4 regions of the Arthrobacter sp. UYP6 genome follow, and region 1 is predicted to be linked to each of the others. Evidence: riboswitches for the same ligand, from Rfam matches in the RefSeq annotation. Region 1 holds a riboswitch; each other region holds the start of a gene.
What was found. A riboswitch is a leader RNA that binds a small molecule or an ion and turns the genes downstream of it on or off. The one in region 1 is predicted to bind S-adenosylmethionine.

Region 1 (2,195 bases):
CTGCGGGACGACGTCGACCGGCTCAAGGCGGAGGTGGCGGCCCTGCACGGGGAGCTGACCGCCAACGAGCTGGTGGCATGGACGGCCGGCAACGTCTCCGCCCGAGTGCCCGGCGCGGACCTGATGGTGATCAAGCCCTCCGGCGTCGCCTACGCGGACCTGACCGCGGAGAACATGGTGGTGACCGACCTGTTCGGGACGCTGGTGGAAGGCTCATTCGCGCCGTCGTCGGACACCGCCGCCCATGCCTATGTGTACCGGCACATGGACCACATCGGCGGCGTGGTGCACACCCATTCCACCTATGCCAGCGCGTGGGCTGCCCGCGGGGAAGCCATTCCCTGCGTCCTGACCATGATGGCGGACGAATTCGGCGGCGACATTCCGGTTGGTCCGTTTGCGCTGATCGGCGACGATTCGATTGGGCAGGGCATTGTGCAGACCCTGTCCGACTCCCGCTCCCCCGCCGTGCTGATGCAGAACCACGGCCCGTTCACGGTGGGCCGCGATGCGCGTGCTGCGGTCAAGGCTGCCGTGCTATGCGAGGAAGTGGCCCGTACGGTGCATATCTCCCGGCAGCTCGGGGCACCGCTGCAGATCGGGCAGGAGCAGATCGATTCCCTGTATAACCGCTACCAAAACGTGTACGGGCAGCACTAGAGCTATTCGTCCGGCGTCATACCGGCCTAATTGAGGACCGAATAATGGCGGGCCTGTTGACCAGCTACTCCCCCTCTTGGTCCTGGTTCAAAGCAGTCGAATGGCGAGCTCCCTCATCTGCTCGTGGGGAAGCTCGATGGTTGTCACCCCGGCCAAAGATATGACGCGATTTCATCATTATCGAAGGAAAGTGCGCACACCCACTTGGTCACCTGGGCATTCGGTGGCGGCGCCGCCGCCACATGGCGTCCATGACGCTATATGACTCGTGTTTCACTTCATGACGCGGCAACGAGTGATATGAAGCAACACTTTGACGCAACCGGTACGGGCATTGCACCCAACTGCCGCCGCGTCTAGATTGGTCCCACCACCCATCCAGAGCGGCTGAGAGATCTGGCTCGTTGACGCCGCAGCAACCATCGTTTCCCTCCACAGGAGGCTGAAATGAACGGTGCTACCGCCAGGACCGATGGAGACTTGCCTGTGACACCCGTCAGCGCAATAACCTGCCCCCTGCGCGGCCAGCTGGATTGTTCAGCAGCGCTGGTGGCACTCCCTCGGCACCCACCGAGGAGCCACAATGACCCCAGCAGCGCATACCGCCGTCCCGCCGGCGCTGTCCTACGAGCTGTATCCGCCCACAAACGCCCGGACCGAAAAGGCCGTGCTGCAGGTGATCGACGAGCTGGCCGGCACACATCCGGACTACGTTTCGGTGACGTACAGCGGCACCCCGGAACGGCGCCAGGCGTCCGTCCGCCTGCTTGAGCATCTGGTGCACGCCACCCGGCTGCGGCCGCTGGGACATCTGACCTGTGTGGGTGAAACCCGGGAGAGCCTGTACCGGCTGGTGAACCTGCTGGTGGGCCTGGGCGTCCGCGGCGTGCTGGCCATGCGCGGTGATCTGCCCGCAGACCCCGGCGCGTTTCGGGGCGAGCTGCCGTTCGCCCGGTACCTGGTGGAACTGATCAGGGAGATCGAGGACCAGCATTCAGCAGCTCTGGCCGGCGGCCGGATGGCCGTGGGAGTGGCTGCCTATCCCAACCGGCATCCGGAATCGCCGTCCTTCCAGCATGACATTGAGGTGCTCGTCTCCAAGGAGCGCTCCGGCGCCAACTTCGCGATCAGCCAGGTGTATTTCAACCCCGCCGATTACGTGCAGCTGGTGACCGCCGCGCGGGCAGCGGGAGTCACCATCCCGATCATTCCCGGGATCATCCCCATGTCCAGCCAGAACCGGCTGCAGCGGTTAGCCCTGATGACCGGTGTCCATCCGGACCCCGCCCTGCTGCACCGGCTGGAAATCGCAGGCTCCGACGCCGAACGCCGCCGGATCGGAGTCGACGCCGCCGTGGCGCTGGCCCGGGCCGCGTTCGACGCCGGAGCGCCGGGCCTGCACCTGTACACGTTCAACGAAGCGCGCGCCTGCGTGGAAATCGTGGAAGCCCTCAACCTTCCGGCATCGCGTGCGCTGCCGCCCGTACCGCACCCCGCCATCTCCGCCTGAGGCCCTGCCCGCTCTCCCTTTAACC
Region 2 (2,195 bases), on a different contig from region 1:
GGGGCGGGGGTGAGGGGTGAGGGATGGGGGGATTGGCGGAGGAGATCTGAGCCGGGAGCTATTCGTCGGAATACGCGCCGGAGAGAGAGGCACCGACGAGGTGCCGGTTGCGCGTTTGGATGAGCCGCTGCAGATAGCGGGACAGCACGAGCTTCTCGGCGACCCGGCCGAGGACGCCGAGCGGGGCCGTGAATTCAATGCGGTCCACCATTGTGGTCCCGGCGGCATCGGAATGAAACTCATGGACATGGCGGAAAAACCGGAAGGGGCCCCGCACCTGCTCATCGGTGAAATGTTCCGGTGCCTGCATCTGCGTGATCCGGCTGGTCATCCGCAGCGGCAGGCCGAAGTGCCAGGCACGCCACGTAACCTCTTCGCCCAGGCAAATAAGCCCCGAGGTTACTCCGCGGACAGCTTTCTCACGGGAAGCGGCCATGGAGTCCTGATGAGCATCGATGCTCCTGGCAAGGTCGAACAACTGCCCCCGGGGCATGTCGGTCCGCGTGGTGCATTCGAAGGTGACGGTCATGAGCCGAGTATGTCAGGCAAACTCCGCGACGCTGAGGTGTCGGAACGCCGAACCGTGGAACACCAGCGGCTCGTGGGCATCGTCATGCGAGGCATGACCGTGGACGCGGAGCAGCACAACGCTGTGGTCCCCGGCGGGCACCTCGTTCTCCACTGAGCACTCGAGCCACAGGGCTGCCCGGTCCAGGAAAAGAGAACCCGATTCGTCGGTGTGCAGGTTCAGGCCCGCAAAACGGTCCCCGGACTTGGACGCAATCTGTTTGCAGATCCCTTCGTGTTCGGAGCCCAGGATCGACACTCCGATCCGGGCCGCCGGCCGCAGCACCGGCCAGGTGCGGGAGGTGTTTTGCACGGCGAACATCACCAGGGGAGGGTCCATGGAAACGCCCACGGTAAAGGATGAGGCAACAATTCCCTGCGGCTGCCCGTCCACCACAGCGCACAACGCCGCAATACCGGAGGGGAAACGCGAATAGGCGCGGCGCAGGGCCGCGGGCTGAAGATCGGTAACAAGAGCCATGCTGAGTTTCCTCTGCCTTAAGCGCCGGGCCGATGACAAAAACAGGGTCGGCACAAACGCGGTACTTGCCGCGGCCGGGAAATTTCTCCGGGCGGCCGAATCGTCACCTGGAGCACCCCGCTACGGCGAGAGGGTTGCCGTCCAGCCGGCCAGGGCCCGTGGCTGGAACTCTTGATTCTTCTTCCAAGGTAGGCGGCATGGGTCCAGGCCTGCAAACCCCTGCCTTACTTCGTAAAACTCAGCTTCATAAAACTCCCCATAGCTAAGGGATAGAGTTTGGGCATGAAGCAGCGGTGGTTTAAACAGGTGGACGTTTTTGGCAGCGAGCCGTATTTGGGGAATCCCCTCGCAGTGGTGCTGGAAGCCGAGGGACTTTCGGATTCCGATATGGCGTCCTTCGCGCGGTGGACAAATTTGTCCGAAACCACGTTCGTGCTGCCTCCCACCAGTGACGGCGCCGACTACCGGGTGCGGATCTTCACCCCCGGCGGAGAAATACCGTTCGCCGGGCACCCGACATTGGGTACCTGCCACGCGTGGCTGGAGGCCGGCAACAAGCGCCGCTATCCCGACGTCGTCGTGCAGGAATGCGGGATCGGCCTCGTCACGCTGCACGCCAACGCGGGCATTGCCGCCTTTGCCGCGCCGCCGCTGCTGCGCTCGGGCCCCTTGGAGGAGGAGGTCCTGGACCAGGCGCTGCGGGCGCTGAACCTGGACCGCACGCAGATCCTCGCCTCCAACTGGATCGACAACGGACCCGGCTGGCTCGGGCTCCTGCTGCCGGACGCCGCTGCGGTGCTGGCGCTGAAACCGGATCCCACCATCATGGGCAACCTGCGCGTGGGCGTCATGGGCGCCCAGCCGCAGAATGCCGAAACAGACTTTGAGGTCCGGGCCTTTGTTCCCGGCCTGGGCATCACCGAGGATCCGGTGACCGGCAGCCTCAATGCCGGCCTCGCCCAATGGCTGATCGGCGCCTCCCTGGCACCGGAGCGCTATGTGGTCACCCAGGGAACCGCGGTGCAGCGGTCCGGTCGGGTCCGCGTGTTCACCCGCGACGGCAAGATCTGGGTGGGCGGGTCCACCGTCACCTCCATCGACGGCACCGTCACGCTCTAGGCGCACCATGTTCAGCCTGCAGTCGCTT
Region 3 (2,195 bases), on a different contig from region 1:
GAGGGAGAGACTCATGAGCGAACGTGACGTGGATTGGGAGGGCGCCGCCAACGCGCGTGACCTGGGTGGAATCCCGGTCATCGGCACGGGTGCGGGCGCGAGTGCCGTGGTGCCGGGCCGGATCTTCCGGATGGGCCGATCCGAATGGCTCACCGAACGCGGCTGGGCCCGGGCCCGCGCCGCGGGCATCCGCACCGTCGTCGACCTCCGCAATGATGTGGAGCAGGGTCGACGGGACACCGATCCGCGGGTGGGCCCCGACGCCGTGGACGGCATCACCTTCCTGACCCGGCCCACGCAGGAAGCGCACGATCCGGACTTTACCGCGCTCTGCGGCCCCTACATGGATTCACCCAAGTGGTACCGGGAGAACCTGCGCCGCTGGCCGGAAAAGATCGCCGCCGTCCTCCAGGCCATCGCAGACGCCGACGACGACGGCGCGGTGGTGATCCACTGCTCGGCCGGCCGGGACCGCACCGGGCTGATCGCCATGCTCCTGCTGCAGCTGGCCGGGGCTCCGCCGGAGGCCATCGCCGATGACTACGAGCAGGCGGTCCGCGGCATTAACGCCTTCCACGCCACCCAGGCTCATCCCCGGGAAAAGCCGCTGACGGCAGCGCAGGAAAACGCCCGCGTGGCCGACGGGCGGCGGGAACTGCTCCGCGCCCTGGACGGGCTGGACACGGAACAGTACCTTCGCTCGGCCGGTGTCAGCTCGGCTGCGATTGAGCGGCTTCGGCGTCGGATGCTGCGTTGACCGGGTTACACGGCCGGAGCTTTTCCGGCGCCGCCAAGTAGAAAAAAGAGCGCCGGGCCGGGCTGTCGAAACCGCCCGGAACCAGAAGCGAGGAATACCGGGCGCACCACTGGGCCGCACCGCCCGAACCCTCCAACGCCAGGGCCAGCGCCGGCATGTCATGGAACCACATCAGCTGCTGCCGCCCGTCCACCACCAGCTGAATGACGCCGAGTTCAACATCGACGTAGGCCTGGGCATCCACCCAGTCATCGAAGCCAACAAGGCGCTTGGCATGGATCAGATGAATGTTGTGGCCGGGGAAAAAGCTGGCGCATTTGGTGTCACTGGAGATGCTCACAGTGTGGTCCTTTACGGGTTGTCCTTGCCTGCGCCGGGCGGCGGCAGGCCGCTTCGTCATCCGAACCACCCGCCGAACAGTGGGGTTGGTGTGAGGCCAGTCGGAGCTTTTACGTACCCGGATTCCTCCAGGTGCGATGGCCGCCTCTCGTGAAGCTGAGACAACCATAGCGCATGGCGCTGAGAGGCGGGAAGCGCGCGCGGAGGGCGTCAGCGCCAGCCGGCAGCGGGCGCTACGTGCCGCACCAGGTTCTCCAGCAACCGGGCGTTATATTCCACTCCCAGCTGGTTGGGCACCGTGACCAGCAGGGTGTCCGCCGTCTGAACCGCGGCATCGGCGGCCAGCTGGGCGGCAATTACGTCCGGCTCCCCGATGTAGCTCTTTCCGAAGCGGGCCAGTCCGCCGTCCAGCCGGCCCACCTGGTCGCGTCCCTCCGCCTGGGCGCGCAGGCCGAAGTAGCGCCGGTCGTCGTCGGACACCAGCGGAATAATGCTGCGACTAACCGAGACCCGGCCGGTGCCTTCATGGCCGGCGTCGGCCCAGGCCTTGCGGAACACCTCGATCTGCTCGGCCTGGAGCTGGTCAAAGGGTATCCCGGTGTCCTCCGTCAGCAGGGTGGAACTCATCAGGTTCATGCCCTGCTCACCGGTCCACTTGGCCGTGGCCCGTGTGCCGGACCCCCACCAGATCCGGTTCCCGAGACCTGGAGACTGCGGCTCGATGGCGAGTGTTCCCGAACTGCCGGTCATCATGGGATCCGCAGTGGCCAGCCCGGCACCGGAAACAGCTGCACGGAACACCAGGGTGTGCTTGCGTGCCTCGTCAGCGTCCGTGCTGCCCTCGGTCGGAACATAGCCGAACGCTTCGTACCCGCGCAGGGCCGGCTCGGGTGAACCGCGGCTGAGGCCAAGCTGCAGCCTGCCGCCGCTAATCAGATCCGCTGCGGCGGCCTCTTCAGCCATGTAGAGCGGATTTTCATACCGCATGTCGATCACGGCCGTGCCCAGCTCAATCCGGCTGGTCCGCGCGGCCATGGCGGAGAGCAGGGGGAAGGGCGCGGCGAACTGCGGCGCAAAGTGATGGACGCGCAGGTAGGCA
Region 4 (2,195 bases), on a different contig from region 1:
TTGGGATTCTGCTGCCGGTGCGGACCGGCAGCGATTGCCCAAAGGGTGCGCGGATGCCCAAAGCGGTAGCGGATCCGGGTCCTGCGCTGCCCAAAGGGTGCGCGGATGCCCAAAGTGGTAGCGGATCCGCGTCCCGCGCGGCGGCAAACCGGCAGCAGGATTAGATCTCGACGAGGCCCTTGGCGGTGTCGAAGGAGACGGACATGATGCCGGGGGTGCCCTTGGGGGAAATCCAGGTGACGCCCACGTTTTCCAGCGGTTCCTCGGCGGGGGTGCCCAGCCACTGGGCCACGCGGTCCGCGGAGCCGGCGATGGTCAGGGAGTTCAGCTTCACCTTGCCGGGCATGCCCGGAAGAGCGGCGGAGGGGTGCAGGGCCTCCGTTCCGTCATCCCAGCGCAGCATGTACGGCACCTGCGGATCCGCGATCAGCCCGTTGATGCCGATCTGCTGCCAGGTCAGTTCCTGGCCGTCCGGGAACTTGCGGTTGCCCGGAACGGAGAGCCGTCCGAGGCGTTCTTCGAAAGGGGAGAGGTCATCCACAGCCACGCACCAGCCCATCCAGCCGCCGCCGCACTCCGAGCGCTGGCGCACAGCCTGGCCAAAGGGCGCTTTGTCCGAGGCCGGGTGGTTCAGGGCCTCCACCACCTCAACGTACTGGTGATTGGCCAGGGGCAGGATCATGTTCCGTGTTCCGAAACGCGGGTGCACACCGCCCTTGACGAAGTCCGCTCCCAGAGCGGCAGCAATCCTCTCAGTCGTGGCCAAAAGACCGTCGGATTCACAGGCATAAGATACATGGTCCAAGCGCATGCGGCCCATTTTGGCACGTTGTGACCCACCTCTCGACTAAGGCAACCCTTAGCTGGCCACAACTTCCGTTTGACCTGCTGATTTATCTGCCGGAAGCCTGTCGCCGGGGGTCCGGATCTGCCGTACACGCGGCAGGAGCAATCCGAATCAGGCCGTCCGGCTGTCGCGGAGAACAGCGCTGCCGATCCTCGGTGAAGCCCCCGACATCCCGGGAAATGATCCGTCACAGACCTTGCAGGCGCAGGGCTTATCCGTTTTCATAGGGGGATAGGTCATGAGTGCCAGCAGATAGCCCCGGCTTGCTGGCCGGCAACCCTCCAACCGCGGTGGGGTGCCCCGGGTGAAGACCTGGCTGTACGTCAAACGGACGTACGGCAAGCGCGGACCACACATGGCTGCCGGTTATCTTTTTCCGGCTACAAGTCTCGGTGCGGTCCCTAGTTACAGGGAGCAAACAATGTCAGGAAACTGGTCGTTCGAAACCCGGCAGATCCACGCTGGACAGGAGCCCGACGCCGTCACCGGCGCCCGCGCGCTGCCCATCTATCAGACTTCATCCTTCGTCTTTCCCAGCGCCGAGTCAGCGGCCAACCGTTTTGCACTGGCCGAGCTGGCTCCGATCTACACACGCATCGGCAACCCCACCCAGGAAGCGGTGGAAAACCGGATCGCCTCCCTCGAGGGCGGGATCGGCGCACTGCTGCTCGCCTCCGGCCAGGCCGCTGAAACCTTCGCCATCCTCAACGTGGCCGAGGCGGGAGACCACATTGTGGCCAGTCCAAGTCTCTACGGCGGCACCTACAACCTGTTCAAGCACACGCTGAAGAAGTTCGGCATCACCACCACCTTTGTCCAGGATCCGGACAATCTGGAGCAGTGGCGGGCGGCGGTGCAGCCCAACACCAAGGCCTTCTTCGGCGAAGTGGTCTCCAACCCGCGCCAGGACGTGCTGGACATCGAGGGCATCAGCACGGTGGCGCGCGAGGCCGGCATTCCCCTGATCGTGGACAACACGCTCTCCACCCCGTATCTGATCCGGCCGATCGAGTGGGGCGCGGACATTGTGGTGCACTCGGCCACCAAGTATCTGGGCGGGCACGGAACTGCCATTGCCGGCGTGATTGTGGATTCGGGCAACTTCGACTTTGGCGCAGATCCGGAGAAATTCCCCGGTTTCAATACCCCCGATGAGAGCTACAACGGCCTCGTTTATGCCCGTGACCTGGGCGCCGACGGCATTCTGGGCGCCAACCTGGCCTACATCCTCAAAGCCCGCGTGCAGCTGCTGCGCGACCTCGGGTCGTCCGTGTCGCCGTTCAATGCGTTCCTGATTGCCCAGGGTCTGGAAACCCTGAGCCTGCGCGTGGAACGGCACGTGAGCAAC

Region 2: it holds a riboswitch for S-adenosylmethionine, as region 1 does, so the genes downstream of both, ABIB35_RS03405 (flavin reductase family protein) here and ABIB35_RS08620 (methylenetetrahydrofolate reductase) in region 1, are expected to answer to the same signal.
Region 3: it holds a riboswitch for S-adenosylmethionine, as region 1 does, so the genes downstream of both, ABIB35_RS01680 (hypothetical protein) here and ABIB35_RS08620 (methylenetetrahydrofolate reductase) in region 1, are expected to answer to the same signal.
Region 4: it holds a riboswitch for S-adenosylmethionine, as region 1 does, so the genes downstream of both, ABIB35_RS15605 (bifunctional o-acetylhomoserine/o-acetylserine sulfhydrylase) here and ABIB35_RS08620 (methylenetetrahydrofolate reductase) in region 1, are expected to answer to the same signal.

Annotation. Positions count from the first base shown of each region.
Region 1 covers NZ_JBEPPM010000008.1:85,652-87,846, reverse strand. The annotation lists gene ABIB35_RS08625 (L-ribulose-5-phosphate 4-epimerase) at 1-660, shown strand, start outside; SAM riboswitch class I at 1,032-1,139, shown strand; gene ABIB35_RS08620 (methylenetetrahydrofolate reductase) at 1,244-2,170, shown strand.
Region 2 covers NZ_JBEPPM010000003.1:76,404-78,598, forward strand. The annotation lists gene ABIB35_RS03400 (SRPBCC family protein) at 59-529, opposite strand; gene ABIB35_RS03405 (flavin reductase family protein) at 542-1,048, opposite strand; SAM riboswitch class IV at 1,105-1,225, opposite strand; gene ABIB35_RS03410 (PhzF family phenazine biosynthesis protein) at 1,331-2,167, shown strand; gene ABIB35_RS03415 (nitronate monooxygenase) at 2,175-2,195, shown strand, end outside.
Region 3 covers NZ_JBEPPM010000001.1:340,273-342,467, reverse strand. The annotation lists gene ABIB35_RS01685 (tyrosine-protein phosphatase) at 14-757, shown strand; gene ABIB35_RS01680 (hypothetical protein) at 711-1,097, opposite strand; SAM riboswitch class IV at 1,113-1,252, opposite strand; gene ABIB35_RS01675 (LLM class flavin-dependent oxidoreductase) at 1,307-2,195, opposite strand, start outside.
Region 4 covers NZ_JBEPPM010000020.1:34,737-36,931, reverse strand. The annotation lists gene ABIB35_RS15610 (VOC family protein) at 161-811, opposite strand; SAM riboswitch class IV at 1,082-1,198, shown strand; gene ABIB35_RS15605 (bifunctional o-acetylhomoserine/o-acetylserine sulfhydrylase) at 1,269-2,195, shown strand, end outside.